3 regions of the Streptomyces sp. P9-2B-2 genome follow, and region 2 is predicted to be linked to each of the others. Evidence: riboswitches for the same ligand, from Rfam matches in the RefSeq annotation. Region 2 holds a riboswitch; each other region holds the start of a gene.
What was found. Region 2 has a riboswitch for thiamine pyrophosphate ahead of thiC (phosphomethylpyrimidine synthase ThiC). Riboswitches for the same ligand answer to the same signal wherever they lie in the genome.
Positions count from the first base shown of each region.

Region 1: it holds a riboswitch for thiamine pyrophosphate, as region 2 does, so the genes downstream of both, thiO (glycine oxidase ThiO) here and thiC (phosphomethylpyrimidine synthase ThiC) in region 2, are expected to answer to the same signal.
Region 3: it holds a riboswitch for thiamine pyrophosphate, as region 2 does, so the genes downstream of both, QT196_RS28830 (thiamine ABC transporter substrate-binding protein) here and thiC (phosphomethylpyrimidine synthase ThiC) in region 2, are expected to answer to the same signal.

Region 1 covers NZ_CP129126.1:2,526,765-2,536,834, forward strand. Annotated here, with positions in the region: gene thiE (thiamine phosphate synthase) at 1-19, opposite strand, end outside; gene QT196_RS10960 (Rv2175c family DNA-binding protein) at 132-497, opposite strand; gene QT196_RS10965 (FAD-dependent oxidoreductase) at 610-1,851, opposite strand; TPP riboswitch at 2,004-2,116, shown strand; gene thiO (glycine oxidase ThiO) at 2,114-3,337, shown strand; gene thiS (sulfur carrier protein ThiS) at 3,414-3,629, shown strand; gene QT196_RS10980 (thiazole synthase) at 3,639-4,433, shown strand; gene pknB (Stk1 family PASTA domain-containing Ser/Thr kinase) at 4,895-6,871, shown strand; gene QT196_RS10990 (deoxyribonuclease IV) at 6,938-7,837, shown strand; gene QT196_RS10995 (DUF4396 domain-containing protein) at 7,878-8,393, shown strand; gene QT196_RS11000 (sulfite oxidase-like oxidoreductase) at 8,436-9,059, opposite strand; gene bfr (bacterioferritin) at 9,216-9,692, shown strand; gene QT196_RS11010 ((2Fe-2S)-binding protein) at 9,763-10,017, opposite strand.
Region 2 covers NZ_CP129126.1:4,672,707-4,682,776, reverse strand. Annotated here, with positions in the region: gene hisC (histidinol-phosphate transaminase) at 1-787, opposite strand, end outside; gene QT196_RS20430 (LacI family DNA-binding transcriptional regulator) at 1,191-2,291, shown strand; gene QT196_RS20425 (metallophosphoesterase) at 2,543-3,652, shown strand; gene QT196_RS20420 (hypothetical protein) at 3,876-4,763, shown strand; gene thiC (phosphomethylpyrimidine synthase ThiC) at 4,861-6,639, opposite strand; TPP riboswitch at 6,633-6,789, opposite strand; gene QT196_RS20410 (YibE/F family protein) at 6,861-8,273, shown strand; gene QT196_RS20405 (SsgA family sporulation/cell division regulator) at 8,313-8,735, opposite strand; gene QT196_RS20400 (IclR family transcriptional regulator C-terminal domain-containing protein) at 8,840-9,616, opposite strand; gene QT196_RS20395 (DUF5326 family protein) at 9,998-10,070, opposite strand, start outside.
Region 3 covers NZ_CP129126.1:6,511,193-6,521,262, forward strand. Annotated here, with positions in the region: gene QT196_RS28805 (ATP-binding protein) at 1-112, opposite strand, end outside; gene QT196_RS28810 (GntR family transcriptional regulator) at 398-1,138, opposite strand; gene QT196_RS28815 (DUF1152 domain-containing protein) at 1,230-2,315, shown strand; gene QT196_RS28820 (3'-5' exoribonuclease) at 2,862-3,278, opposite strand; gene rlmN (23S rRNA (adenine(2503)-C(2))-methyltransferase RlmN) at 3,512-4,618, shown strand; TPP riboswitch at 4,653-4,773, shown strand; gene QT196_RS28830 (thiamine ABC transporter substrate-binding protein) at 4,877-5,953, shown strand; gene QT196_RS28835 (iron ABC transporter permease) at 6,022-7,674, shown strand; gene QT196_RS28840 (ABC transporter ATP-binding protein) at 7,675-8,748, shown strand; gene QT196_RS28845 (hypothetical protein) at 8,824-9,762, opposite strand; gene QT196_RS28850 (LOG family protein) at 9,927-10,070, opposite strand, start outside.

The DNA of each region.
Region 1 (10,070 bases), 2.1 Mb from region 2:
CCTGTCGTGCGGTGCTCATCGGGCGGCTTCCCCCAGGTCGGGGGCGTACGGCCGGGCCTTCCGGCACGTACGCCCCTCGGGTGCGGTTACGGATGCGGGTGCGGCGGCTGGACGGGAGCGCGCCGGGCGGGTCAGACGGCGAGCGCCTGGGCCCGGCGCTTCACCTCCGTGCCGCGATTCTCGCGCAGCGCCTGGGCAGGCGTGCCGGGCAGGGTCTCATCCGGGGTGAACAGCCACTCCAGCATCTCCTCGTCGGTGAAGCCGTCGTCCTTGAGGAGGGTGAGGGTGCCGACGAGGCCCTTGACCACCTTGTCGTCCTGGATGAAATCGGCGGGCACATGCAGCGCCCGGTTCTCGCCGCGGCGCACCGCGATCAGCTGGCCCTCCTTGACCAGCTGCCGCACGCGCGTCACCTCGACGCCGAACTGTTCGGCGATGTCGGGGAGGGTGAGCCAGGCGGGGACGAGTCCATCGATGTTTGCGTCAATCTCGGTCACAGGACAAGCCTGCCACCTCGCACTGACAGCCGGTAGCCGGGCATCGCCATCAGGGGCTTCGTGCACACCGGAGGGTGACGGCGGCCGCCCGGCAACCGGCGGCCACCGTGCGTCACACGGCGGCGGCCTTCAGCGGTAGGGACGCGTTCGCGGCCCGCTCGCGGTCCAGTACGACGCCCCGCTCGATCAGCTTGCGCCCCTGGGCGAGGTCCCGCGGCCGCCCCACGGCCAGCAGCGCGACGAGCCGTCCCTCCCGCAGCCAGATCACCGACCAGGCGGCCCCGGCCGGGTCACCGCGCCAGACCAGCTCGTCGGCGTTGCCGTGGTGGCCCGCGTACTGCACGAAGCGACCGAACTGCTCCGACCAGAAGTACGGGACGGGGTCGTAGACCAGCCCTTCGGCGTCGCCGCGGGCGATGTTCTCGGCGACCGTACGGGGGCCCTGGAGGGCGTTGTCCCAGTGGTGGATCAGCAGGCGGGTGCCGTAACGGGCCGACGGGAAGGAGGCGCAGTCGCCGACCGCGTAGACATCGGGCACGGAGGTGCGCAGCCGGTCGTCGGCGAGGACGGAGCCGTCCTCCGGCGAGACCTCGACGCCCGAGCCGGCCAGCCAGCCGGTCGCGGGCCGGGCGCCGATCCCGATGACCACCGCGTCGGCGGGCAGGGTCACGCCGTCCGCGAGGGTGACCGCGCCCGCGGTGACCGACGCGACCCGGGCGCCGGTGCGCAGCTCGGCGCCGGCGTCCGTGTACCAGCCGGTCATGTGGGTGGCCACCTCGGCGGGCAGCGCACCGGCCAGCGGGCGGTCGGCGGCCTCGACGACGGTGACCGCGCAGCCCGCTTCCCGGGCCGCGGTCGCGAACTCGGCGCCGATCCAGCCGGCCCCGACGACCACGATCTCGTGCTGGGCGGCGAGCACCGGGCGCAGCCGCTCGGCGTCGTCGAGGGTGCGCAGCAGGTGGACGCCGGGCATGCCTTCACTGCCGGGCAGCACGATCGGTTCGGCACCGGTGGCGAGGACCGCGTAGTCGTAGGGGATGGGGCCGTCGGCGGTCTCGACGAGGTGGGCGTCCGGTAGGAGGGCAGTGACCGGGTGGCCCAGACGGAGCTCGATGTCGAGTCCGGCGAAGTCGATGTCGAAGGTGGAGCCCTCGGCCTTGCCCAGCAGGACCGCCTTGGACAGCGGCGGGCGGTCGTAGGGCTGGTGGGGCTCGTCGCCGAGGAGCGTGATCGCACCGCGCCAGCCCTGTTCGCGCAGGGCGACCGCGGTCTGCACACCCGCGATTCCCGCGCCGATGATCACGACGCGCGGCGTGCGGTCAGGGGCCTGGGAGGACTTGCTCTGCTCGCTCACCCGATCACTCTAGGACGGTCCGTGACGCCGCTCGCAGCAGCACGCAAGGAGATCTCTGACACACCGTCACCGTCGGCCACCCCGGAATACGGGCCCTGGGGGCCGGGGCCGTGCCTTACGGGGTCTCGCGGCCCCGTATTAGGCTGACGGATACACGCACTCGCGGGAGCCCGGACGCACCGGGCTGAGAGGGAGGCTGGCCGGCCTCCGACCGTACGAACCTGATCCGGGTCATGCCGGCGAAGGGAGGGGCTGAAAGATCATGCATCCACCTGCCACACCGACGGGACCGGCCGCGCCGCGTCCCGATGTGCTCGTTCTCGGCGGCGGCATCATCGGCCTGGTCACCGCCTGGCGGGCGGCCGGCCGCGGACTGACCGTCGCGCTGGCCGATCCCGCGCCCGGCGGCGGCGCGGCCCGGGTCGCGGCCGGGATGCTGGCCGCGGTCACCGAGCTCCACTACGGCGAGCAGACCCTGCTGGGCCTCAATCTCGCCTCGGCGCAGCGCTATCCGCGGTTCACCGAGGAGCTGGAGGAGGCCGCCGGGCAGCGGATCGGCTACCGGCGGTGCGGCACCCTGGCCGTCGCGCTGGACGCCGACGACCGTGCCCATCTGCGCGAGCTGCACACGCTCCAGACGCGCTCGGGACTGGACTCGCAGTGGCTCACGGGGCGCGAGTGCCGCCGCCTGGAGCCGATGCTGGCCTCCGGGGTGCGCGGCGGGCTGCGGGTGGACGGCGATCATCAGGTCGATCCGCGGCGGCTGGTGAGCGCCCTGCTGGCCGCGTGTGAGCGCGCCGGAGTGGCGTTCCACCGGAGCGCGGCGGTCCGGCTGACGGTCGGCGGCGGGCGCGCCACGGGCGCCGAACTCGCCGACGGCACCCGGCTGTCGGCGGGTCAGGTCGTGCTGGCGGCGGGCAGCCACAGCGGCGGTCTCGCCGGTGTCCCCGACGAGGTGCTGCCGCCGGTACGGCCGGTCAAGGGCCAGGTGCTGCGGCTGCGGCTGCCGGAGATGCCCGCGGGCAGTCCCGCCTTCCTGTCGCGCACCGTACGGGCCGTCGTCCGCGGCGGTCCCCTCTACCTGGTGCCGCGGGAGAACGGCGAACTGGTCATCGGCGCCACCAGCGAGGAGCTGGGCTGGGACACCACCGTGACCGCGGGCGGGGTCTACGAGCTGCTGCGGGACGCCCATGAGCTGGTCCCCGGCATCACCGAGCTGCCGCTGGTCGAGACCTGCGCCGGGCTGCGCCCCGCCTCCCCCGACAACGCGCCGCTCCTGGGGCCGACCGCACTGCCCGGCCTCCACCTGGCCACCGGCCACTACCGCAACGGGGTGCTGCTGACGCCGGTCACCGGTGACGCCATGGCCGAACTCCTGACCACCGGGAACCTCCCCGAGGAGGCCCGCCCCTTCTCCCCCGCGCGCTTCTCCCCCGCCACCCCGGGACCGGCGCGCACCCGCGCCCCCGAGGAGCAGCCCGTATGAGCGAGCGCATCGAGCGAACCGTAGACAGGTGCGCGGGCGGCGACGGCCGGCCCGCCGAACGAAGCGAGGCCGGCGCATGAGCGCGTCCACCGTGTCCGTGTCCGTCAACGGCGAGGCCCGTGAGATCCCCGGCGGACTCACCCTCGACCGGCTCGTCGCGACGCTGTCCCAGGCACCCGCCGGGGTGGCCGCGGCGGTCAACGAAACCGTGGTGCCGCGCACCCAGTGGCCCACCACCCCGCTCGGCGACGGCGACCGCGTCGAGGTACTCACCGCGGTCCAGGGAGGCTGATCCGCAGACATGACCGACGATCCGTTCACCCTCGCCGGCACCACCTTCGCGTCCCGCCTGATCATGGGGACCGGCGGTGCGCCCAGTCTCGACGTCATGGAACGGGCGCTGCTCGCCTCCGGTACGGAGCTGACGACGGTCGCCATGCGGCGGCTGGATCCGACCGTGCAGGGCTCGGTGCTGTCCGTACTGGAGCGCCACAAGATCCGGGTCCTGCCGAACACCGCGGGCTGCTTCACCGCCGGCGAGGCGGTGCTCACCGCCCGGCTCGCCCGCGAGGCACTCGGCACGGACTGGGTCAAGCTGGAGGTCGTCGCCGACGAGCGGACCCTGCTGCCCGACCCGATCGAACTCCTCGACGCCGCCGAGACCCTGGTGGACGACGGCTTCACTGTGCTGCCCTATACGAACGACGACCCCGTGCTGGCCCGCAAACTGGAAGACGTGGGCTGCGCCGCGATCATGCCGCTCGGCTCACCGATCGGCTCCGGCCTCGGCATCCGCAACCCGCACAACTTCCAGCTGATCACCGAGCGGGCCACCGTCCCCGTCATCCTCGACGCCGGCGCCGGCACCGCCTCGGACGTCTCACTGGCCATGGAACTGGGCTGCGCGGCCGTCATGCTCGCCTCCGCGGTCACCCGCGCCCAGGAACCGGAATGGATGGCCACAGCGATGCGCCACGCGGTGACAGCGGGCCGCCTGGCCCACCGAGCGGGCCGCATCCCCCGGCGCCATTTCGCGGTGGCGTCTTCCCCGACGGATGGGGTGGCCGCGTTCGACCCTGAGCGTCCCGCTTTTTAGCCCACGTTTTCGGCTGTCCCGCCGTGGCGGTTCTCGCCGTTTCGCCTGCGGCGGGCGGGGTCCGCTGCGCGGGGCTGTGGGTGCGGTGACGGACCTCCGGGGTCGGTGTGTGGGGGCGGGCGTGGGTGGCTGATTTACCCCGATGCACAAGGCGCACCGGACCACCGAGGATCACCACCACAAGGTTTTTTCCACCCCTCAACGGGAGGGGACGGGCCGGAGCGGGTGGGGGTTTCCGGACGTAAAGCGAAGCAGTCCGGAAACCCCCACCCGCGCAGGCCCGTCACCGCACCCCGACAGCCCCGCGCAGCGGACCCCGCCCGCCGCCAGGCGCAACGGCGAGCGGCAAAGCGCAGCGAACCGGCGCAACGGCGGGGGCACCGCGAAGCGGGCCACAAACGGCGAGCAACCACCACGGTGGGAAAGCAACAACGTAGGAATAGGCCATACACTCGTTTGCCGTGGATACGACCCTTCAGGACCCCCTAGTGGGTCAGCTGCTCGACGGCCGCTACCGCGTCCAGGCGCGCATCGCCGCAGGCGGTATGGCTACGGTCTACCAAGCCATGGACACCCGGCTGGACCGTCTGCTCGCGCTGAAGGTGATGCACCCGACGCTTGCGACGGACGGAGCGTTCGTCGAGCGCTTCATCCGTGAGGCGAAGTCCGTGGCGCGGCTGTCGCATCCGAATGTGGTGGGCGTCTTCGATCAGGGCACGGACGGGACATACGTCTATCTGGCGATGGAGTACGTCCCGGGCTGCACACTGCGCGACGTACTGCGCGAGCGGGGCGCTCTCCAGCCGCGGGCCGCGCTGGACGTGCTGGAGCCGATTCTGGCCGCTCTGGGGGCCGCGCACCGGGCCGGGCTGGTGCACCGCGACATGAAGCCGGAGAACGTCCTGATCGGCGATGACGGCCGGGTGAAGGTCGCCGACTTCGGCCTGGTGCGGGCGGTGGACACGCACACCACCGCTTCGACGGGCTCGGTCCTGGGGACCGTCTCGTATCTCGCTCCGGAGCAGATGGAGCACGGCACCGCGGACGCCCGGGTCGATGTGTACGCCTGTGGTGTGGTGCTCTACGAGATGCTGACCGGCGGCAAGCCGCACAACGGCGGCTCGGTGGCGCAGGTCCTCTACCAGCATCTGCACGAGGACGTGCTGCCGCCGTCGGGGCTGGTGCCCGGTCTCGCGCCGCAGCTGGACGAGCTGGTCGCGATGGCCTGTGCCCGTGATCCGCAGCAGCGCCCGCAGGACGCGGTGGCGCTGCTGTACCGGGCGCAGGAGGCCCGTGCGCAGCTGACGGACGCCCAGCTGGATGTCGTGCCGCCGCAGGCCAAAGAAGTGCCCGCGGGCGGCCTCGGCGACGGCTCGGAGCGTACGGATGTGATACCCCGCACCGCGGGCGTGCAGCCGCCGCTGCCGGGGACGGACGAGGCGGAGCTGAACCGCACCAGCCGGCTGGAGGTGCCGCCGTCGGAGCAGACGACCCGGCTGCGTCCGGTCCGGGCACCCGAGGCGCCCGAGGCGCCCCGTGGCGGGCTGCTCCAGCGGCACAAGCTGGCCACGATCATCGCGGCGGTGCTGCTGCTCCTCGGAGCGGGCACCGGCGTCTGGTACATCAACTTCGGCCAGTTCACCACCGTCCCTGCGGTGCTGGACATGCCGCAGGCCAAGGCCGAGCGGACGCTGCGGGACGAGGGGCTGGGCGTGAAGGTGGTGCGCGGCTTCAGCTCGACGGTGGACCGCGGCCGGGTGATGAAGCTGGACCCCGCCAACGGCAAGCAGATCCGGGGGACGGGCACGGTCACGATCACCGTCTCCCGGGGCCCGAACATCGTCGCCGTCCCGGACCTGTCCGGCACCCCGGTCGCGGACGCCAAGCGCAAGCTGCGCGACCTCGGGCTGAAGCCGGGCACCGAGCGGAACGAGTTCAGCGACGAGGTGGCCAGGGGCTCGGTGATCCGTACGGACCCGGTCGCGGGCAGCAAGCGGCATCCCGATACGGCGGTGGGGCTGACCATCAGCCGGGGCGCCGAGATCGAGGTGCCCGGTGTGCTCGGCAGCAAGCGGGCGGACGCCGCCGAGACGCTGCGGGCGGCGGGCCTGCGGGTGCGCTTCGCCGCCGAGCCGGTCTTCTCCACGCAGGACAAGGGCACCGTCGCCCGGCAGACACCGGCCGAGGGCCGCACGGTGGGCAAGGGCGAAACGGTCACCCTGACGCTGTCCAGGGGCCCGGAGATGGTCCCCGTCCCGGATGTCACCGGCAAGAGCGAAGAGGACGCCAAGACACAGCTGTCGGATCTCGGCTTCCAGGTCGAGGTGGACAAGCCGTTCCTGTTCCCGCAGGACGAGGTCGAGTCGCAGTCCGTGGAGGCGGGCAAGAAGGCGCCGAAGGGCGGCACGATCACGATCAAGCTCAAGGGTGCGCTGTAGCGTCCTGCCGCGCCGTGGCGGCCGTCCGGCGGACGGCGGCCACGGCGCACCTGGCACCCTGGGAGGGTGAGTACCTCCCCCTCCCCGAAGAGCGCCGAGCAGCGCGCCCGTGCCCGTAATCCGGTCGGCGGTCATGTGCCGGTGGCCGGCGGTCTGGCGAAGACCGGTATCCCGTACGCCCAGGAGATGGGCGACGAGGTCGTGCAGGTCTTCGTGGCCAATCCGCGCGGCTGGGCGACGGTCCCCGGCAACCCCGATCAGGACGAGGCGTTCCGGGCGGCCTGTGCGCAGCAGGGGATTCCGGCGTACGTCCATGCGCCGTATCTGATCAACTTCGGTTCGCACACCGAGGCGACCGTCGAGAAGTCCGTGGCGTCGCTGCGGCACTCCCTGCGCCGCGGCCGGGAGATCGGTGCGCTCGGGGTGGTCGTGCACACCGGCTCGGCGACCGGCGGACGGGCCCGTGCGGTGGCGCTGGCGCAGGTCAGGGAGCAGATGCGGCCGTTGCTCGACGAGCTGACACATCCGGACGACCCCTGGCTGCTGCTGGAGCCGACGGCGGGGCAGGGTGCGTCGCTGTGTGCGCGGGCCGAGGACCTCGGTCCGTATTTCGACGCGCTGGACCGGCACCCCAAGCTGGGCATCTGCCTCGACACCTGCCATGCGTTCGCCGCGGGGCACGACATGGCGGCGCCCGGCGGGATGAAGGCGCTGCTGGACGAGCTGGTGGAGGTCACCGGCGAGGGCCGGCTGAAGCTGATCCACGCCAATGACTCCAAGGATGTGGCCGGCGCCCACAAGGACAGGCACGAGAACATCGGCGCCGGTCACATCGGCGCGGAGCCGTTCGGCGAACTGTTCGTCCATCCGGCGACGGCCGGGGTGCCGCTGGTCGTCGAGACGCCGGGCGGCAAGGAGGGCCATGCGGCGGACGTGGCCCGGCTCAAGGAGCTGCGCGCGCCCTGAGCCCGCCGGCCGGGACCGCTACCTCGCGTTGGGGGTTTCCATGGAGCAGGCACCGCACGAGCACGGCACCGCGGCACCGGACACCGGCGCCGCGGCCGTCCCGCACGCCGCCGCCGGCCCGGCGGGCTGGGCGCCGGCGGCCAGGGCGACCCTGCACTGTCTGACCGGCTGTGCCATCGGCGAGATCCTCGGCATGGTGATCGGCACGGCGCTGGCCTGGCACAACGTCCCGACGACGATTCTGGCGATCGTGCTGGCCTTCGTCTTCGGCTATGCGCTCACCGTGCGCGGCGTCCTGGCGGCGGGCGTCGGCCTCCGGGCGGCGCTCCGGGTCGCGCTGGCCGCCGACACGCTCTCCATCGCGGTCATGGAGCTGATCGACAACGGCTTGATCGTGCTCTGGCCGAGCGCCATGGACGCCCAGCTCTCGGACGGGCTGTTCTGGGGCACGCTGGCCGCGTCCCTGGTGCTCGCCTTCGTGGTGACCACACCGGTCAACAAGTGGATGATCGGCCGGGGGAAGGGGCATGCGGTGGTGCACCGGTACCACCACTGATCACGGAGCCGCCGGGCACGGAAAACCGGCCGGTGGCACGGCTCAGAGTTCGGGGCCGTCGCCGGGCTCTTCCTGGTACGAGTAGCGCTGCTCGCGCCACGGGTCGCCCAGGTTGTGATAGCCGCGTTCCTCCCAGAAACCGCGGCGGTCGGCCCGCATGTATTCGATACCGCGGACCCACTTGGGCCCTTTCCAGGCGTACAGATGCGGCACGATCAGACGGACCGGGAATCCGTGCTCCGCGGTGAGGAGTTCACCGGAGCGATGGGTGGCGAAGAGGCAGTTCTCCGCGGCGAAATCCTCGATCCGCAAATTCGAACTGAAGCCGTACTCGGCCCACACCATGACATGGGTGGCGTCGGGTGCCGGCGGCGCCAGCTCCAGGATCGTCCGGGTGCGTACCCCACCCCATTCGGCTCCCAGCATGCTGAATTTCGTCACGCAGTGCATATCCGCGACGACCGTGCTGTACGGCAGCGCCGTGAATTCCTCGTGCGACCAGCAGTGTTTCGCCCCGTCGGCGGTGGCGCCGAATGCGCGGAACTCCCAGCGTTCGGCGCGGAACTTCGGCACCGGCCCGTAATGCGTCACCGGCCAGCCCCGCTGGAGCCGCTGCCCCGGAGGCAGCTCGACAGGCTCCTCTTCGCGGCTTTCCGGCTGACCCATGCCTCCATGTTGTCAGACCGGAAGGGGTGCCGATGACCAGGGATGGGAGGGATTCGGGCAACTCGCACTAAGCGTGCACTTACTGGACGTCTCGCTCAGGGCGGTGCGAGGATGCGCGGCACCTGCCCAGTTCTCGCGTGGAAGGAGCCCGCTGCCATGCAGGGCGACCCCGAGGTCATCGAATTCCTCAACGAGCAGCTGACCGCCGAGCTGACCGCGATCAACCAGTACTTCCTGCACGCCAAGATGCAGGAGAACTTCGGCTGGACGAAGCTCGCGAAGTACACCCGCTCCGAGTCCTTCGACGAGATGAAGCACGCGGAGATCCTCACGGACCGGATTCTCTTCCTCGACGGCCTGCCGAATTACCAGCGGCTGTTCCATGTCCGGGTCGGCCAGACCGTCACCGAGATGTTCCAGGCCGACCGGCAGGTGGAGGTCGAGGCCATCGACCGGCTCAAGCGCGGTATCGAGCTCATGCGCAACAAGGGCGACATCACGTCGGCGAATATCTTCGAGGACATCCTCGCGGACGAGGAGCACCACATCGACTATCTCGACACCCAGCTGGAACTGATCGAGAAGCTCGGGGAAGCGCTCTACATCGCCCAGGTCATCGAGCAGCCGAGCTGAGCGAGCGGCCGGATGCCCGCGCTCCGCGGCGGCCCGGCCGGCATGGGGAGATCACCCGTGCCCCTGAGGGCTACGCGGCCTCCGAGAGCGCCGCGGGCGCCACTGCGCCCGCCTCCGCGACCAGCGGCTCGGGCGAACCGCTGTCGATGAGCTCCCGGCGGGGGCAGTCCCCACGGCCGAGCAGCGACTGGATACGGCGCACACAGCCGCCGCAGTCGGTGCCCGCCTTGCAGGCGGAGGCGATCTGGCGGGGCGTGCAGGCGCCCGTGTCCGCATGGTCGCGGACCTGCTGCTCGGTGATCCCGAAGCAAGAGCAGACGTACACGCGGTTCACCTCCGGTGGGATGCCCCACCGATCCGGCTGATCTTCAGTGAGGT
Region 2 (10,070 bases):
CCGCCGCCTCCTGCGCGAGCTGGCTGACCCCGAACGGCACCGCCGTCTTACGCAGCGCGGCAGCCACCGGCTCATGGGCCACCGCGAAACCGACCCGCAGCCCCGCCAGGCCGTACGCCTTGGAGAAGGTCCGCAGCACACACACATTGGGGCGGTCGCGGTAGAGATCGATTCCGTCCGGCACCTCGGCGTCCCGGATGAACTCGCGGTAGGCCTCGTCCAGCACCACCAGCACATCGGCCGGCACCCGGTCCAGGAAGGACTCCAGCTCGGCACGGCGCACGACGGTGCCGGTGGGGTTGTTCGGGTTGCAGACGAAGATCAACCGAGTCCGGTCGGTGATCGCGGCCAGCATCGCGTCCAGGTCGTGCACCTCACCGGAGGTCAGCGGGACCTGCACGGACGTGGCACCGGAGACCTGGGTGATGATCGGGTACGCCTCGAACGAACGCCAGGCGTAGATCACTTCATCACCGGGCCCGGACGTCGCCTGGACCAACTGCTGCGCCACCCCGACCGAACCGGTGCCCGTCGCCAGATGCTCCACCGGCACCGAGAACCGCTCGGACAGCTCCGCCATCAGGCCCGTGCAGGCCATGTCCGGGTAGCGGTTGAACGACCCGGCAGCGGTCACCGCGCTCTCCAGGACCCCCGGCAGCGGCGGATAGGGGTTCTCGTTGGAGGACAGCTTGTATGTGACGGGGCCGCCGACCGCCGCCGGCCGGCCCGGCTTGTAGGTGGGGACGCCGTCCAGCGCAGCACGCAGCTTCGGGATCTTCTCGCTCACCGCAGGTCCTCCTCGACCGTCCACTCATCTCCAATACTGCACACCTTATGAGGATTAACCCGTTCGGCGGCAGCCCCGACCCGCCGGCGGTGCCTCCCCACCGCCCGGACGGGCCCTCCGGCGAACCCCGCGCAATCCCTCCTGGGAGCGCTCCCCGGACCGACGCACGCCGGTGGCTTACGCCGTGGCGCGCATCCCCCGTCAAGGTGACTTGAGACCACTTCGGGACCGGAACGGATCGACAGGCGAAGGCCGAATTTCTCCCCCGGAATGATCATCGTGCACACCAACTCCCTTTACTTTGCAGGGAATTGGCCACGGATCACCGTGCAGAAACGTGCCTTTCCACAGCCGTTGGTCGACCCCCGTGAATTGCCGCGCCGAGCCCTACTATCGGCTCGCCATGACAGCAGCAGGGAAGCACCAGGTGAGCCGGTCCACCGGCCGCCGGCTGGGGCGGGCGGGCATCCGGGACGTGGCCGCCGCAGCCGGTGTGTCGATCACGACTGTCTCCGACGCGCTCAACGGCAAGGGCCGGCTTCCGGATGCCACCCGTAGCCATGTCCGCGAGGTGGCCGACCGGCTGGGCTACCGCCCGTCCGCAGCCGCCCGCACGCTCCGTACCGGCAAGTCAGGCCTCCTCGGCCTGACCGTGACCACATACGGGGACGAACCCTTCACCTTCACCGAATTCGCCTACTTCGCCGAGATGGCCAGAGCCGCCACGTCCGCGGCCCTGGCCCGCGGCTATGCGCTGGTCATCCTCCCGGCGACCTCCCGCCACGACGTGTGGTCCAACGTCGCCCTCGACGGCACGGTCGTCATCGACCCCGCCGACGGCGACCCGGTCGTCACCGAACTCGTCCGGCACGGCATCCCCGTCGTCTCCGACGGCCGCCCCGGCGGCACGCTGCCCGTCACGGGCTGGGTCGACAACGATCACGAGGCGGCCGTCCTCGGCCTGCTCGACCATCTCGCCGACGCCGGCGCCCGCCGCATCGGACTCCTCACAGGCAACACCACCGACACCTACACCCGGCTGTCGACCACCGCCTATCTGCACTGGTGCGAGCGGGTCGGCCAGGATCCGGTCTACGAGTCCTACCCGGCACACGACCCCTGCGCCGGAGCCGTCGCCGCCGACCGGCTGCTGGCCCGCCCGGACCGCCCGGACGCCGTCTACGGGCTCTTCGACCCCAACGGCACGGACCTGCTCGCCGCCGCCCGGCGCTACGGCCTGCGGGTTCCGGAGGACCTGCTGCTGGTCTGCTGCAGCGAGTCCACCCTCTACGCCGCCACCGAACCGCCGATCACCACACTGTCCCTCAAACCGCGCCGCATCGGCACCGCCGTCATCCAGATCCTCATCGACGCCATCGAAGGGCTGGACACCGGGCGGCCCATCGAACAGGTCATACCTACCGATCTCATCGTCCGTGCCTCGTCCCAGCGACGGTCGCCGAGAACGACCGTCAGTCCGCCACGGGGACCGACCGGCGACTGAGGGTGCTCCCACATACGGACGACCCGGCGATCTCTTCTCCGCGGAAAAAACAGCACGATCCCGGGGCAAATCAGCCGCGAACGCCGGGCTCTGGCGGATTGACCACCCCCGGGTGCGTCACAACCCGCGACCAGCATTCCTATGATGGGCGCACGACACCGCGGACCGCCGTCGACCAGGCAAAGGTCCGAGAGGTGCACGGCGGCGCGACGGTGGAGGGGTCGATGACTCAGGGGGCCAGTCTGGGACCCATGGTGCAAACCATGGCGGGAGAAACTCCGGCGCCTGCTCCGCCGCCCGGAGTGCCTTCCGGCACGCCCGCCGGGTCCCCCGTGCCGCCTGCCGGCCCGCCGCTGCATCTGCCCGCCGGTGCCCCCGCCGCACCTCCGGCCGCGCCCCCCGCGGCGCCGCCGGTCGAGCTGCCCGAGGAGTACACCCCGACCGCGCGGGACCTCCCGGTCATCAGCCGTACGGACACCCTCATCGACCGCCCAGCGGTCGTCCCGGTGCCCGAACCGGCCATGGACCCCGACGCGCCCGAGGGCATGGGCCCGCTGTACGTCGTCGGCGATGTGCACGGCTACTACGACGAGCTGCGCGAGGCGCTGGCCGCCGAGGGGCTGATCGACGCCGACGGCAACTGGGCGGCGGGCAACGCCCGGCTCTGGTTCCTCGGCGACTTCACCGACCGCGGCCCGGACGGGATCGGCGTCATCGACCTCGTCATGCAGCTCTCCGCCGAGGCCGCGGCGGCCGGCGGCTACTGCAAGGCCCTGATGGGCAACCACGAACTCCTGCTGCTGGGCGCCAAGCGGTTCGGCGACACCCCCGTGCAGTCCGGCGCCGGTACCGCGTCCTTCCAGGCCGCCTGGCTCCTCAACGGCGGCCAGAAGAACGATATGGACCGCCTGGAGGACCACCACCTCCAGTGGATGGCCCGGCTGGACGCGGTGATGGAGGAGGACGGGCATCTGCTCGTGCACTCCGACACCACCGCCTACCTCGAATACGGCGACTCCATCGAGGCCGTCAACGACACCGTCCACGACGTGCTCACCCGCAGCGAAGCGGATGAAGTCTGGGATCTGTTCCGCAAGTTCACCAAGCGCTTCGCCTTCCGCGACGAGGCCGGTTCGGACGCCGTCCGGGAACTGCTCGACGCCTACGGCGGCGACCGCGTGGTCCACGGTCACAGCCCGATCCCGTATCTGCTGGGCGAGGTCGGTGCGGAGGACGGCGAGAGCGACACCGTCGCGGTCGACGGCCCGCATGTCTACGCCGACGGTCTGGCCATCGCCATGGACGGCGGGGTCACGATGGCCGGAAAGCTGCTGGTCGTGCAACTTCCGCTGGCCGGCTGAGGGTTGGCCGAGGATTCGTACTGCTGACCGGCCGACGGGCGGTCAGCACGAAAAAGGGAGCGGCACCGGCGGAAACCGGTCGTCGCATTACTCAATTTCCGCAAACTCTCTGTCACGCCGTGCCCGAGTCGCTCTACCATCGGTCTATCCGTAGCAGGCTCTCCTCCGTTTCCGCCCACTGCCCGGCCCACGCCGGCCTTACGGCCCTACGGAGCATCGGGGGATGCACATGAACAGCGCTCCGCACCTGCTGAACGAGGATCGCGCGGAATTCGCGCGGCTCCTCGACGAGGCACTGCGTACCGCCCCATACCGCCCGGACGACCTGACCACCGCCGCAGAAAACCCTTTCAACACCGAGCAGTTGCGCACGATGGCGCTCAGCGCGACCACCGCCATCGCCGCCTGCGCCACGGCCGAATATCAACGCTATGTGCAGCTCCGCGCCGAGTTGCGCGCGCCGGCCCCCCTCGCTGCCGTCGCCGACGCGGACCGCGAGGAGCAGAACTCGGCCGCCGACGGGAGACCGGGACCGGACAGCGCCGCGGCCCTCGACGAGGCCGAAACCACCGGTGCCGGGCTGACCGCCATGATCGCCGTGCTCGCCCCTGTGCTCGCCGGTATCGCCGCCGTGCTCTTCCTCCTCCTCGGGTATGTGCTGCGCGCCGTCAGCCCCGACAAGTCCCTGGCCCAGCCGCTGATCAGCGTCGGCTGGATCTTCGCGGCGCTGACCGCGGCGGGCGCCCTGATCGCCATGGCCGGTCTGGTCGTCACGGCGCTCCGCAACGGCGCCTCCGCCCAGTCCGCCGGAGCGCAGGAGTCGTCCGAGGCGCTGGACCAGGCCCACGAGGCCTGGTGCCGCGCCCTCCTGGAGCGCGGTCTGCTGCCCTTTCTCCGTACGGCCCTGACCGACCCCACCGCCACCCCGGACGACGACCCCGCCCGCTACGTCCCCCGCCACACGTCCCCGGAGAGCCGGATCCCGACCCTCGGCTACACCCGCCCCCAGTTCAGCAGCCCCGACAGCGGCTCCTCGGGGTCCCGCCCGCGCTACTCCAGCCCGGACTTCACCAGCCCGGATTACGGCGGGCCGGATCAACGGACGGATTAGAGCGGCTCTTTCGCATCAGAGGCGGTGGGGGTAGCACCAAGGAAGGCCCCCGCCCGTCGGGCAGGGGCCTTCCACCGGATGCGTCCGGACGGACCGACTAGTCCGCGATCGGGAGATACACGCGGTTGCCCGCCGCCGCGAACTCCTTCGACTTCTCGGCCATTCCGGCCTCGGGGTCGAGGGCCAGGTCGCCACCGTGTTCCCGGCGGATGTCCTGGCTGATCTTCATCGAGCAGAACTTCGGGCCGCACATCGAGCAGAAGTGGGCCGTCTTCGCCGGTTCGGCGGGCAGCGTCGCGTCATGGAAGGCGCGGGCCGTGTCCGGGTCGAGGGCCAGGTTGAACTGGTCCTCCCAGCGGAACTCGAAGCGGGCGTCGGAGAGCGCGTCATCCCATTCCTGGGCGCCCGGGTGGCCCTTGGCCAGGTCTGCCGCATGGGCCGCGATCTTGTACGTGATGACGCCGGTCTTGACGTCGTCGCGGTCCGGCAGGCCCAGGTGCTCCTTGGGCGTGACGTAGCAGAGCATCGCGGTGCCCCACCACGCGATCATCGCCGCGCCGATACCGGAGGTGATGTGGTCGTAGGCGGGCGCGATGTCGGTCGTCAGCGGGCCGAGCGTGTAGAACGGCGCCTCTTCGCAGATCTCCTGCTGGAGGTCGATGTTCTCCTTGATCTTGTGCATCGGGACATGCCCCGGGCCCTCGATCATGGTCTGGACGCCGTGCCGCTTGGCGATGGTGTTCAGCTCACCGAGCGTCCGCAGCTCCGCGAACTGCGCCTCGTCGTTGGCGTCCGCGATGGAGCCGGGGCGCAGACCGTCACCGAGCGAGTAGGTGACGTCGTAGGAGGCGAGAATCTCGCAGAGCTCCTCGAAGTGCGTGTAGAGGAACGACTCCTGATGGTGGGCCAGGCACCAGGCGGCCATGATCGAACCGCCGCGGGAGACGATGCCGGTCTTACGGCGGGCCGTGAGCGGCACATAGCGGAGCAGCACACCGGCGTGCACCGTCATGTAGTCGACGCCCTGTTCCGCCTGCTCGATGACGGTGTCCTTGTAGATCTCCCAGGTCAGTTCCTCGGCCTTGCCGTCGACCTTCTCCAGCGCCTGGTAGAGGGGGACGGTGCCGATGGGGACGGGGGAGTTGCGCAGTACCCACTCGCGGGTGGTGTGGATATTGCGGCCGGTGGACAGATCCATCACCGTGTCGGCGCCCCAGCGGGTCGCCCAGGTCATCTTCTCCACCTCCTCCTCGATGGAGGAAGTGACCGCCGAATTGCCGATGTTGGCGTTCACCTTCACCAGGAAGTTCTTGCCGATGATCATCGGCTCGATCTCCGGGTGGTTGATGTTCACCGGCAGCACCGCGCGGCCGGCCGCGATCTCGTCGCGGACGAACTCGGGCGTGACCTTCTCGCGGACGGCGACGTACTCCATCTCCGCGGTGATCTCGCCGCGCTGGGCGTACGCGAGCTGGGTGACCGGGGCACCCGCACGGCCGCGGCGCGGCTGGCGGGGACGGCCCGGGAAGACCGCGTCGAGGTTCTTGAGGCCGCCGCGCGGCGAGGTGTGCTTGAGGCCGTCGTCCTCCGGCCGCATGGGGCGGCCCGCGTACTCGTCGGTGTCGCCGCGGCCGATGATCCAGTTCTCCCGCAGCGGCGCCAGACCGCGGCGGACGTCGGTATCGATATTCGGGTCGGTGTACGGCCCTGACGTGTCGTAGAGCGTCACGTCCTTGCCGTTGGTGAGGTGCACCCGCCGGACCGGCACCCGAAGATCGGGGCGCGATCCGGAGACATAGCCCTTGTGCCAGCCGATCTGCGGCTTTTCGCCACCGTTGGCACCGTTTTCGGGCGTGCGTGCATCCTGCAGAGTCATGAGACCCAACTCCCTACGCCGGCATTACCCGGTAACAGGTTCGGCGGTCGACGCAGCGGCTTCCGTCCGCCAGCGTTTCACGTGAAACGCCGCTGGGACGGAGGTCAGCGCCCTCTCAGCCCGGTGCTCCGAGCTCCCGCGATTGCAAAGGTGCCACCACGGTAGCGGCCGATGTGGCGCGGTGAACAGTGGGCCCCTGGAGTTCTTGCGATGATCGGGCGGTGTCCGCTCACGAGTCCCACCACCACCCCGCCGCGCACTCCCATGGGCACGGCCATGGCCCCGCCGCACCCGTCTCCCGGCATCTGCGCAAGGTCATCGCGGCCGTACTGATCCCGTTCGCGGCCGCAGTGGCGGTCGGTCTGGTCGTGCTCTGGCCGGGCGGTGCACCTCCGCACAAGCCATCCGGGGTCGGCTTCGATCAGCCCACGGAGAGCGCCCGCGTGGTCAAAGTGGCGGAGGTGAACTGTGCGGACGTCCATGCCGAACAGCAGCCCCAGCCCCCGTCACCGACGGGGCAGCCACCGGCCGGGGGAGCGGACAAGGGCAAGCCCTGTCAGCAGACCACGATCGAAGTCACCACCGGGGAGCACAAGGGGCGCACCTTCCAGACGGTGGTGACCCCGGACGCCCTGCGGCACTACACCACCGGCCAGGAGGTGGTGGTGGCGTACTCCCCCAAGGCGCCGAAGGAGTTGCAGTACTCGGTCAGCGATGTCGACCGGTCGCTCCCGATGTGGCTGCTGGCGGCAATCTTCGCCTTCGCAGTGGTGATCGTCGGCCGGCTGCGTGGCGTACTCGCGCTGGTGGCACTGGCGGCCAGCTTCGTGGTCCTGACCCTGTTCATCCTTCCGGCGATCTTGCAGGGCTCCAATCCGCTGGTGGTGGCGGTGGTCGGGGGCAGCGCGATCATGCTGATCGCGCTGTACCTGTGCCATGGACTGACGGCCCGTACGTCCGTGGCCGTGCTCGGCACCCTGGCGTCACTGCTGCTGATCGGGCTGCTCGGATCGGTCTTCATCGGCTGGGCACTGCTGACCGGCAATACGGACGACACGACCGGCCTGGTGCACGGCCTGTACCCGGACATCGAGATCCGCGGTCTGCTGCTGGCAGGGATCATCATCGGTTCGCTGGGCGTGCTCGACGATGTGACGGTGACCCAGACCGCCGCGGTCTGGGAGCTCAAGGAGGCGGATCCGTCGGCGGGCTGGCGCAAGCTGTACGGCGCCGCGATGCGCATCGGCCGGGACCACATCGCGTCCGTCGTCAACACCCTGGTGCTGGCCTACGCGGGTGCCGCACTGCCGCTGCTTTTGCTGTTCTCGATCGCACAGAGCAGCGTCGGAACGGTCGCGTCGAGCGAAGTGGTCGCGGAGGAGATCGTCCGTACGCTCGTGGGCAGCATCGGGCTGGTCGCCGCGGTGCCGCTGACCACACTGCTGGCCGCGCTGGTCGTCTCGGCGGACCGGAAGGAGCAGACCGCGCCGACGGGCGGCGGCACAGGAGCCGGACAAGGGGCCGGGGCCGGGGTCACGGTGGGTGCCGGGGTCAGTGGCGGCGTGCCGACGAGCCCCACGGGTGGCCGACAAGGACACCGTGGGGGACGCGGTAAGCGACGTAAGCAGGGATGACGGGGAGGCGGGAACAGGGGAGGGGAACGACGGGCAGGGTCAGCCGGCCGGGGCTTCCGTGAGGATCTGGTCGAGCACGGCCTCCAGGGTGTCGCAGACCTCTTCCTTGCCCAGCGGCACCAGCCGGTCCGTACGGTCCAGGAAAGCGACCAGCGGCGCCGCGCTCACCCGGAACAGCGCACGCTCGGCGCCGACTTGCAGGCTGATGAGGACATCGCTGAGGTGCTCGGGGGAGGCCGGCTCGATACGAACATCACCCTCACCGGACGGCCGGCTCAGCCCGTCCAACAGCAGCTCCCGGCCGAACGCCCAGGTCACCGGCGCATCGCCGGGAAGATCGAAGGTGAGACGGACGGCGTACGGATCGGCGCTGGCAAAGTCCAGCTCCACCGGGATCCGGAACGCAAGCTCCTCCGAGACGACGAAGCTCATGATCACTTCTGCCTGAACTGTGTCGGTCATCAACCACTGCCCCGCACTTGATCGGAGATGGCCGGGAAACAACGCCCGTAGCCCTGTTGGCGCCATCGTCTGCCACGTGCCAGCAGATCACAAGGAGTGAGTTTTCAGATACTGATAGAGAAGGCGAGTGTCGTTAGTGTCGCCTCCGCCATTTTCCGTAGTCGGTCTGTAACGGACCGCAATCGACGCAGTTCGTCCACGGGCAGAGATACCGCCAACGTCGCCACAGCGGCCCCGACCTGGACGGGAATGGCGGCGCACACCGTGCCCAGGGCATATTCCTGGCGCTCATAAGCAACATGGCGGCGACGCACCGTATCCAAACGATGCAGCAATTCGTCCTCAGTTCGCACGGAAAAGGGCGTTATCGACTGGACGGGATGGCGCGCCAGATGCTCTCTCCTCGTTGCCTCGTCGAGCTGCGCGAGCAGACATTGCCCGATCGCATGGGTGTGGGCGGTGGTACGGAAGTCGACCCACTCCACCACCGGCGGCCGCGCCGGGTCATCGGTCACCGCCACCACCTCGACTTCACCCTCCCGGTAGACAGCGAAGTAGACGGCGGCGCCCAGTTCCTGGCCCGCCACGGCCAGCGCTTCGGAGAGATGGGCCCGTTGCCGGTGCCTGGCTCCGGCCCGCCCGATGACCTCGGCCGCCGCACCGAGGACGAAGACCCCGTTCTCCCGCTGGAGATAGCCCTCGTGGGTCAGGGTCCGCAACAGGTGGTACGCCGTCGGCAGTGGCAGTCCCGCCTCTCTGGCCAGCTGCTTGGCGGGCGCACCGTCGACATGCGCGCCCACCGCCTCCAGGAGCCGGAGCGCCCGCTGCACCGATCCGATCAAGGTGGGGTGGGAGCCGGATTCGCCGTTCACGATTGCCAACGCCAACCCCCAGGTCCGCTCGCGGCGGGGCACGGGCCCCGGTCACGGGACCAACTCCCGTGACCGCGCGCGTCTCCCAGGCACCCGATGACGCCCGGACCGGGCTCATCGCACCCGGGTTTCCGGAACGCCACCGTCCGGAAGACGCCTGCGATCGGCACTCTAGCCCGGGAAGTCGGGGCGAAAGACCGAAAGCCGGAGGAGTTACCCCGCCCGCACACCACCACACGGGGCTGTACGGGCTGGGTTCGACATCGGCCCCAACTGCGGCGCGATGAGGTGTTTTTGGGCGATTTGCGAGGTGACTCGCCGGTCCGAGCGAGCCCCGGCCCGACGACCGCCGGTGGTCGAGCACCGGCGGTCGGGGGTGCCGGCTGTGGCCTACCAGTCGCTCTTCGACGAGGAAGAGGACGAGCCGCTGACCCTGCGGACGAGGTAGATGACTCCGGCGATC
Region 3 (10,070 bases), 1.8 Mb from region 2:
TGAACCAGCGCCGGGCCCGTGGTACAGACTCCGGCACCGGGTACAAGGTCATGGCCCCGATGTACACGGGCTCAGCCCCCGACCCTTCGGGGCCTTCAATGACATCGCTCATCCCGTCCTACTCCCTACCGGTGCCGTCGCAGTCCAGACAGCGCCGCTTGGATGTAGCACGGACGCGAGCATCAGCCGCAGAGACCGCCAAGGCCGAGCGGGGAGCTACCCGCTTCCAGCCTCGACCGCGGCAGCCGTGACATGCAGCCGCGGCGACGTGTCGTAACTCCGCACGTTTCTGACTCACGCCCGTGCCCCCTTCCGACGAAGTGGCCTTAGCCGCTTACTGGATAGTGGCATTAGCCACTTGTGGCCGCAAGTGTTTCGGTCGGAGGATCAAGGCTTTCTACCCGATCGGGTACCCCTGCTCGAATGCCCAACGGCTGGGCGGGTACGTCGCTTCGGCGAATTCCAGAGGGCGATCCTGCAGGTCATAGACGACGTGATGGACAATCAGTACCGCTGACCCTGGCTCCAGTTCCAGGTCAGCCGCCTCATCCTCGGTCGCGAGACGGGCGCACATCCGGTCTTCGGCGTAGCTGCCCTGGCGACCGGTCATGTTCTCGACGTACATCAGCGTTCCCTCCTGGATCCGGTCGGGATCCCGGAGCTTCGGCGCGCGCTCGCCCACGTCGGGGCCGAACCAGGAGGTGGAGAGTGTGATGGGACCGGAGTCGTTCTTGGTGACCCGCCGACGGTGCACCGCACGGGCGCCGGCTGCCAGGTTCAGCGCCTCCGCCACATGGTCTGGCGCGTCCAACCAGCCCGCCGATGTGATCACCGCGTACTCGCCCGGCGTGTAGATCTTTCCGGTCTGCTTGGCCCGTCCGTACAGCTCGCGAGCGCGGCGGTTGACCGCCAGACCCCGTACGTAAGTGCCCGACCCTTGCCGCTTCTCGACCAACCCCTGATGCCGCAGGGCCTCCAGTGAACGCGCGGCTGTCGGGCGCGACACGCCCCAATCCGCAGCCAGTTGACGTTCCGACGGCACCTCGTCGCCAGGCCGCAAGTCGCCCCGCAGGATCTGATCGCGAATGTGGTGCGCGATCTGAAGGTACTTGGGCTGGGTTTCCTCGATCTTCGGCATCCGTTCCCCCTTCCCTAAGTGGCTATTACCTCTAGCCACTATAGAGTGAGTGGCTAGTGCAGCGGCCCGTACGCTGACGCACGTGACGCGCTTGATCGTGGCAGCAGGAGGAGGCGGCGACGCTGTCGCCGCTGCGATGCTGGATGCCGCCCTCTACGGCGGCGAGACTCCGGCGGTGGTTCTCACGTACGCGTGGGACCGCCTCTTGATCGACCCTGTTCCGGGCCCAAGAGGGCCGGCCAACTTCACTGGCCTCCGCCCTTTTACTCGCAGCGTCCATACCGTCCCCGCCGACGCAGCGCCGATTGCTCCCGCGGGCTCGACGCTTCCCCGGCTGGCCGCAGAGCTCCCGCAGATCTTCGCGCTCATCGATCCACACCACGGCGTCGAGGGCATGGTGCGCCAACTCGAAGAGCTCATCCAACGCTTGGAGCCGGACTCCGTCGACCTCCTGGACGTGGGCGGCGACATCCTCGCCCAGGGCGACGAGCCCACTCTCCGCAGCCCCCTCGCCGACGCTCTCACCCTCGCGGCGTGCTGCGAACTCAACTTCCCCGTACGGCTCCTGGTCGCCGGCCCCGGCCTAGACGGCGAAATCCCCGCCGACGCCCTACGCGATCGCCTGGGCCCCGTCGCCCTGACACTCACCACCGAGCACGTTCAGCCCGTCAGCTCGGTACTGGAGTGGCACCCCTCCGAGGCAACGGCCATGTTGGCCGCCACAGCACGAGGTGTCCGCGGTCTGTGCGAAGTGCGGGACGCCGGCCTGCCCGTTCCGCTCACCGACGAAGGCCCGGTCGTTCACGAGTCCGATCTCGACGAAGCCCTGAACCGCAACCAGCTCGCCCGCGCCATCCTCGCCACGGAGAACCTGCACCAGGTCGAGCAGTTCAGCCGCGAGATCTGCGGCTTCTCCGAAATCGACTACGAACGCAACAAGGCCAGTTGGCTGGGCAATCAGCCTGCCCAGAAGCTCGACCCGGATGCTGTGCTCCATCAGCTCGACGAGTTCGAGGCCGATGCCCAATCCCGCGGAATCACCCACACAACGCTCCGCCGCCTCACCGAAGCCTTCGGGCTTAGCGGTACCCAGCGTCAGGACCTCAGGGCACTACTGCTCAGCAGCCGCCCGGAGCAGTACCAGGCGCCGCTCTGGCACATTCCGTCAGGGGCTTGAGTAACGACTTTCTCTACGAGTTCAAGGCGGCTCGCTCCGCTCCCCGCGCGCGGCCCGGCCCCCGGCCGGGCCTGCACTCCTGTCTCCGCCCCGCTCCAGCCCGGCTGGTGCCCGTGCCGCACTCTCCGGCACGAACTGGGAAGGTGCAGGGAGGATTGCTCCGTGTGGTGGCATGGAGCGTCTCGTCGAGCATCTGGTGCCGGTGGCCGACAGAGCCTTGCCCGTGCCACCTACCTGCTCACGCTGTTGACACGCCCGCCGAGCTTCACCACCGGCCGCAATGCGACTGTGTGCCGCTCGCACTCCCGCTCCAGCCCCATGACCGGCACCCCTTTAGTAAGAAGCTTGTGACCTGCTCACTTCGCGTGTCAGGTGCGTGCCAGAACGGACGGTCAACCACAGTCAAGGAGGGCGCCCATCGGTACCGACACCTGCCCACAGGTCGGAGCCAGTCACACGCCCGTCGAACAGCGGATACGGATGGTCGACCGCCCCCAGGCTTACAAAGCAGAGATCGGCGTCCATCAATCGCTGCTGCGGCTGGTCTCAGATTCGAGCATTGAGGGTCATAAAAGAACGCCGCTCGATGAAGCGGTCGAAGGTCGGCTGTACTTCGCCCTTTACAAGACCGACGCCACAGATGTAGAGGTCGGGGCGGTTCGACAGCAGCTCGAAATCCCGCATGGCGTCCTCGAACCGGCACATCACGCCCGGCTCGGAGGCGGAGTCGATGATCAGCGAGTGGCTGTGCAGAGCGACGGGTGTCTGGCGAGCCCAGTCCACTACGCGTTCGTCCGAGACGTCGTCCAGTCTCAGTGAGCGGTGCGGTAGGTCTCGCCAGTCGATGCCGTTACCTGCCCACGGGAGCGTGCTGAGGTACGCATTGAACCGAGCGGACAGAGGCACGGGCTGCACCTCCGCACCATGCTCACGGAGCCAGGGTTCGATCTGGTTGATGCGCATGATCGAGAGGCTAGGGCGACTTCCCTTCATCCCCTCCCAGCGGTCACGAGAGGATCCTTAGTGGCCGAGGCGCTGGGTAAGGGCGGTGGTAGCACCTCACGACGGGATGACGTCCTGGGCCGTCTCTGGGCCGTGCGAGGCCGGCCACCAGTGACGGAGGGCCACAAGGGGTGACCGGCCCCACCCCGCTGTGGCCTGGGCCGCCGTAGACGATCTGCCACACTGGACGCACCATGCCTGCACCCGGAGAACTTACTTTTGTCGCGCCGCGCGGGGCCAAGAAGCCGCCGCGGCACCTTGCTGATCTCAGTCCCGTCGAGCGTCGCGAAGCGGTGGCGGCGATCGGGGAGAAGCCGTTTCGTGCCAAGCAGCTGTCGCAGCACTACTTCGCCCGTTATGCGCATGACCCGGCGGAGTGGACCGACATTCCGTCGGCGGCGCGCGAGAAGCTGGCGAGTGAGCTGCTGCCGGAGCTGATGACGGTCATGCGGCACATCTCGTGCGATGAGGACACCACGCGCAAGACGCTGTGGAAGCTGCATGACGGGACGCTCGTCGAGTCGGTGCTGATGCGGTACCCGGACCGGGTGACGATGTGTATCTCGTCGCAGGCCGGGTGCGGGATGAACTGCCCGTTCTGCGCCACGGGGCAGGCGGGGCTGGACCGTAATCTCTCGACCGCCGAGATCGTGCACCAGATCGTCGACGGGATGCGTGCGCTGCGCGACGGCGAGGTGCCGGGCGGGCCGGCGCGGCTGTCCAACATCGTCTTCATGGGGATGGGCGAGCCGCTCGCCAACTACAAGCGGGTGGTCGGGGCGATCCGGCGGCTGACGGATCCCGAGCCCGACGGGCTGGGGCTGTCGCAGCGGGGGATCACCGTCTCCACGGTCGGGCTGGTGCCGGCCATGCTGCGGTTCGCCGACGAGGGCTTCAAGTGCCGGCTGGCCGTGTCGCTGCACGCCCCGGACGACGAGCTGCGCGACACCCTGGTGCCCGTCAACACACGCTGGAAGGTGCGGGAGGTGCTGGACGCGGCGTGGGAGTACGCCGAGAAGTCCGGGCGGCGCATCTCGATCGAGTACGCGCTGATCCGGGACATCAACGACCAGGCGTGGCGCGGTGACCTGCTGGGACGGCTGCTGAAGGGCAAGCGCGTCCATGTGAACCTCATTCCGCTGAACCCGACGCCGGGCTCGAAGTGGACCGCGTCGCGGCCCGAGGACGAGCGGGCGTTCGTCCAGGCCATCGAGGCGCACGGGGTGCCGGTGACCGTCCGCGACACCCGCGGCCAGGAGATCGACGGCGCCTGCGGGCAGCTCGCGGCCTCGGAGCGCTGACCGCCCCGCTGGTACGGTGTCGTCGAACAAATGCACATTCCGACAGGGGAGCGCCACAGCGCTGAGAGTGCGGAAGCGTCGTAGTCCTACGGTGCCCGCAGACCCTTGAACCTCGCCCGGGTCATTCCGGGTAGGAAGTTCGGTCGTCACTCATGCTGTTGCGCCCTGCCCGGAGTTCCCTCCCCGCGTCCCCGGACGCCGGGAGCCGTGGACACCGGGCAGGGCCGCGTCTCTTCCTGGCCAGCCAGGAGGAAATCAGTGAGCATCAGGAGCAGGATCACCGCGACGGCGCTCGCCGTCGCAGCCGGTATGACCGGCCTCACCGCCTGCGGCACCTCGGGCGGCGGGAGCGCGGACGCCAAGACCGTCACGCTCGTCAGCCATGACTCGTTCAATGTCTCCAAGTCCGTGCTGGCCGCCTTCGAGAAGGAGAGCGGCTACAAGGTCAGGATGCTCAAGGGCGGGGACGCCGGCAAGGCCGTGAACCAGGCGGTCCTGTCCAAGGGCAACCCGCAGGGCGATGTGTTCTTCGGTATCGACAACACGCTGCTCTCGCGCGGTCTGGACGAGGGGCTCTTCAGCCCCTACCGGGCCAAGGGGCTGGAGAGTGTCCCGGCGGGGCTTCAGCTCGACAAGGGCGAGCACCGGGTCACCCCGCTCGACTACGGCGACATCTGCGTCAACTACGACCGCGGCTACTTCACCCGGCACAAGATCGCGCCGCCGAAGACCTTCGACGACCTGCTGAAGCCCCGCTACAAGGGGCTGCTCGTCACGGAGAACTCCGCCACCTCCTCCCCGGGGCTCGCCTTCCAGCTCGGCACCATCGCGAAGTACGGCGAGCAGGGCTGGCAGAGCTACTGGAAGAAGCTCAAGGCCAATGGTGTCGAGGTCGTCGACGGCTGGGACCAGGCCTACAACGACCGGTTCTCCGGCTCCGCGGCGGGCAAGGGCAAGGGCGACAAGCCGCTGGTGGTCTCCTACGCCTCCAGCCCGCCCGCCGAGGTGCTCGGCAAGAAGCCCGCGCCCAAGGAGGCCCCGACCGGTGTCGCGGCCGGCACCTGCTTCCGGCAGATCGAATTCGGCGGTCTGCTGAAGGGCGCGAAGAACGAGAAGGGCGGCAAGGCGCTGCTGGACTTCCTGCTGAGCAAGAAGTTCCAGGAGGACGTGCCGTTGCAGATGTTCGTCAACCCGGCCCGTAAGGATGCCGCGGTGCCGGAGCTGTTCACCAAGTACGGCACGACGATCGACAAGCCGGCCACCCTGCCGCCCGGGACGATCACCAAGAACCGCGAACAGTGGATCAAGCAGTGGTCCTCGCTCGTTCTGAAGTAACGCCTTCGGACGTCACGGGCGCCCGGCGCGGCAGGCCCGCGCGGGGGACGGCGGTGCGGCTCGGCCTGATGGCGGTGCCGCTCGCCTTCTTCGCGCTGTTCTTCGCCTATCCCGTTGTGGCGATCGTCGGACGGGGGCTCAAGGACGGCGGGCAGTGGCAGCTCGGCCGGTTCGGTGCCGTGCTGAGCGACCCGGATGTCGTGCGGGTGCTGTGGTTCACCGTCTGGCAGGCGGCCGCCTCGACCGGGTTGACGCTGCTGATCGCGCTGCCCGGCGCCTATGTCTTCGCGCGCTTCGACTTCCCCGGCAAACAGCTGCTGCGGGCCGTCGTGGCGGTGCCGTTCGTGCTGCCGACCGTTGTTGTCGGCTCGGCGTTCCTGGCGCTGGTCGGGCGGGGCGGGCTGCTGGACGACCTGTGGGGCGTGCGCCTGGACACCTCGGTGTGGGCGATCCTGCTGGCGCATGTCTTCTTCAACTACGCCGTGGTCGTACGGACCGTCGGCGGGCTCTGGGGGCAGCTCGATCCGCGGCAGGAGGAGGCGGCGCGGGTGCTGGGGGCCGGGCGGTTCGAGGCCTGGCGGCGGGTGACGCTGCCCGCGCTGGGGCCGGCCGTCGCGGCCGCCGCCCTGATGGTCTTTCTGTTCACCTTCACCTCCTTCGGGGTGGTGCAGATCCTGGGCGGCCCCGCCTTCTCGACGCTGGAGGTGGAGATCTACCGGCAGACCGCGGACTTCCTGGATCTGCCGACGGCCGCCGTCCTCACCATGATCCAGTTCGCCGCGGTGCTGGGCGTTCTGGCGCTGCACGCCTGGACCGTGCGCCGCCGGGAATCCGCGCTGCGGCTCGTGGACGCGTCGCAGACGGCCCGCCGGCCGCGCGGCCGTGGCCAGTGGGTGCTGCTGTGGGGGACGTTCGCGGTCATCGCCGTCCTGCTCCTCGCGCCGCTGGTGGTGCTCGTGGAGCGCTCGTTCGCAGGGCCGGACGGCTACGGGACGGTCTTCTACGCCGCGCTGGGCTCCGCCGCGAGCGCCGACAGCACCTTCGCCGTCGCCCCCCTGGACGCGCTGTGGAATTCCCTCGCCTACGGGGCAGCGGCCACCGCGATCGCGCTGGTGGTGGGCGGACTGGCGGCCGCCGCGCTGACCCTGCCCCGGCTGCGCCGCGGCCCGTCCGGGCGGACGCCCGTGGTCAGCCGGTTCGTCGGCGGCTTCGACGCGCTGCTGATGCTGCCGCTGGGGGTCTCCGCGGTGACCGTCGGCTTCGGCTTTCTGATCACCCTCGACGCGCCACCGCTCGATCTGCGTGCCTCGTGGTGGCTGGTGCCGCTCGCCCAGGCGCTGGTGGGGGTGCCGTTCGTGGTCCGGACGATGCTGCCGGTGCTGCGCGCGGTCGACAGCCGGCTGCGGGAGGCGGCCGCCGTACTGGGCGCCTCGCCCTGGCAGGTGTGGCGCGCGGTCGACCTGCCGATGGTGCGGCGGGCGCTGCTGATCGCCGCGGGCTTCGCCTTCGCCGTGTCGCTCGGTGAGTTCGGCGCGACGGTCTTCCTCGCCCGGCCGGATCAGCCGACGCTGCCGGTGGCCGTGGCCCGGCTGCTGGGGCGTGCGGGGGAGCTCAACTACGGGCAGGCGATGGCCCTGTCGACCATCCTGATGGTGGTGTGCGCCGCCGCCCTGCTGGTACTGGAGCGGCTGCGCCCCCTCGACCGATCCGGGGAGTTCTAGATGACGGCACGGGCCGGGAGCACGACGCGGGAGCTGCTGCGGTTGGGCGGGGTGACCGTCCGCTTCGGGACGGGCGGCCACCCGGCGCTGGACGCGGTCGATCTGGAGGTCGCCGCCCGGGAGATCGTGTGCGTCCTGGGGCCGAGCGGCAGCGGCAAGTCCACGCTGCTGCGGGTGGTCGCCGGGCTCCAACAGGCCTACGCGGGGCAGGTGTTGCTGGAGGGGCGGGACCAGTCGGGGGTTCCCACCCACCGGCGCGGGGTCGGCCTGATGTTCCAGGACCACCAGCTCTTCCCGCAGCGCGATGTCGAGGGAAATGTCGGCTTCGGGCTGCGGATGCGGCGCACCCCGCGCGCCGACCAGGAGCGTACGGTCGCCGAACTCCTGGACCTCGTCGGGCTGCCGGGCGCCCAGCGGCGCGCCGTGGCCTCCCTGTCCGGCGGCGAACAGCAGCGCGTCGCCCTGGCCCGGGCCCTGGCCCCCCGCCCCCGTCTGCTGATGCTGGACGAGCCGCTCGGCCAGCTCGACCGCGGGCTGCGCGAACGGCTGGTCGTCGAACTCCGCCGGCTCTTCCAGGAGTTGGGGACGACCGTGCTGGCCGTCACCCACGACCAGGGGGAGGCCTTCGCGCTCGCGGACCGGGTCGTGGTGATGCAGGACGGCCGGATCGCCCAGTCCGGCACCCCGCTGGAGGTCTGGCAGCGGCCCGCCACCGAATTCGTCGCCCGCTTCCTCGGCTTCGACAACGTGGTCGAGGCGACGGTGCAGGGCGAGGCGGCCGCCACCCCCTGGGGGAAGGTGCCCGTTCCGGCGGCCACCCCGGACGGGCCGTGCCGGCTGCTCGTCCGCCCGGCCGGGGTACGGCTGACGGCCGCCGCGGAGGGCCTGCCGTGCACGGTCGCGGCCCGTACGTTCCGCGGCACCCATGTCGCGCTGCTGCTCCAGCCGGCCGCCGGACCGCAGGTGGAGGCGGCCTGCGCGCTGCGGGACGCGCCCGAAGTGGGCGAGCGGGTGGGGATCGCCTTCCAGGCGCAGGACGTGGTGGTGCTGGACGCGGCCGCTCCGGCGGGCTGACTCCAGGGGCCGGGTGGGCGCCGCGGACGTGGGCCGCTCACAGGCGCCCCCCGTCCGGCAGTACGGAGGCGCGCCTCAGCGGGCCGCGACCTCCGTGGGCAGCGCGTCGGCCCCCGCCGTCCCGGCGCCGGCTGCGCCCGGCTCCGGCTCCGGCTCGCCGAACCAGGCGACCGCGACGGCGCCGGCCACCGCCACCACGAAGCCGAGAACGGCGACCCAGGCGAAGCCCGGACGGGAGGCGTCCCCCAGCCACAGCACCCCGAGAATGCCGGGGACCACCGTCTCGCCCACCACCAGCGCCGCCGTGGCGCCGTTCACCGAGCCGATCTGGAGGGCGACGGTGTGCAGATACATGCCCCCGATGCCCGCCACGAGAATCGCGTACAGCGCCGGGTCGCCGAGCAGCGACGGCAGGTGGAAGGGGTCCACCCCGTTCAGCACCCGTACGCCGACCCCGAGCGCACCGAAGCCCAGACCGGAGAGCAGACCCGCCAGGATCGCGGCCCGCCCGCCGAGCAGCCGCACGATCAGGATGCCGCCGCCGATCAGCACGACGGAGGCGACGAGCAGCCACCAGTGGGTGGCGATCGGGGTGTGGCCGCTGCCCTCCGGCCCCGCGGCCGTGGCCAGCAGCACCAGCGCCGAGCAGACCACCGCGATGGAGGACCACTCGGCGCGGCTGAGCCGGATGCCGAGAAGCTTGATGCTCAGTACGGCTGTGATCACGAGATTGGCGCTGATCACGGTCTGCGAAAGGAACAGCGGCAGCAGCCGGGCAGCAAGCGCGCCCAGCCCGAACCCGATGAAGTCCAGCACCGTGCCCACCATGAACTCCCAGGTCACGGCCGCCTTCGCGGTCGATGACAGGCTGGGTCCGCCATGCTGGGTGACCTCGGTGGTGGACGCCGCGGCCGCCTCCCGGCGGGCGGATTTGCGCGAGCCCACCGCCTGGAGGACCGATCCCGTGCCGTAGCAGGCCGACGCCGCCACGGCCGTCAGAAGGCCGATGATCACCAAGAGCTCCGTTCGCCCGCTGTCCGCATTACTCGTTCATTACCTTCCTGGCAGACGTGCATTCGGGGACGGGAGTTGCCTCCGCCGGCAAATACACCGGTGCGTCGCCGAACCGCAGCCGCGCGGAGCCTTCGACGCCGGGGAGCCGGCGGGCGGCGGACGCGTCAGGAAGGCGCCTGGGTGCGGAGGCGGGCCAGCGCCTCCGGGGCCTCGTCCACCGAGTCGACCAGGGCGATCCGGGCCGCCATGGGACGGTCCGCCGCCAGCGCCTGGAGCAGCGGCCAGGTGGGCAGCTTCTCCGTCCAGTG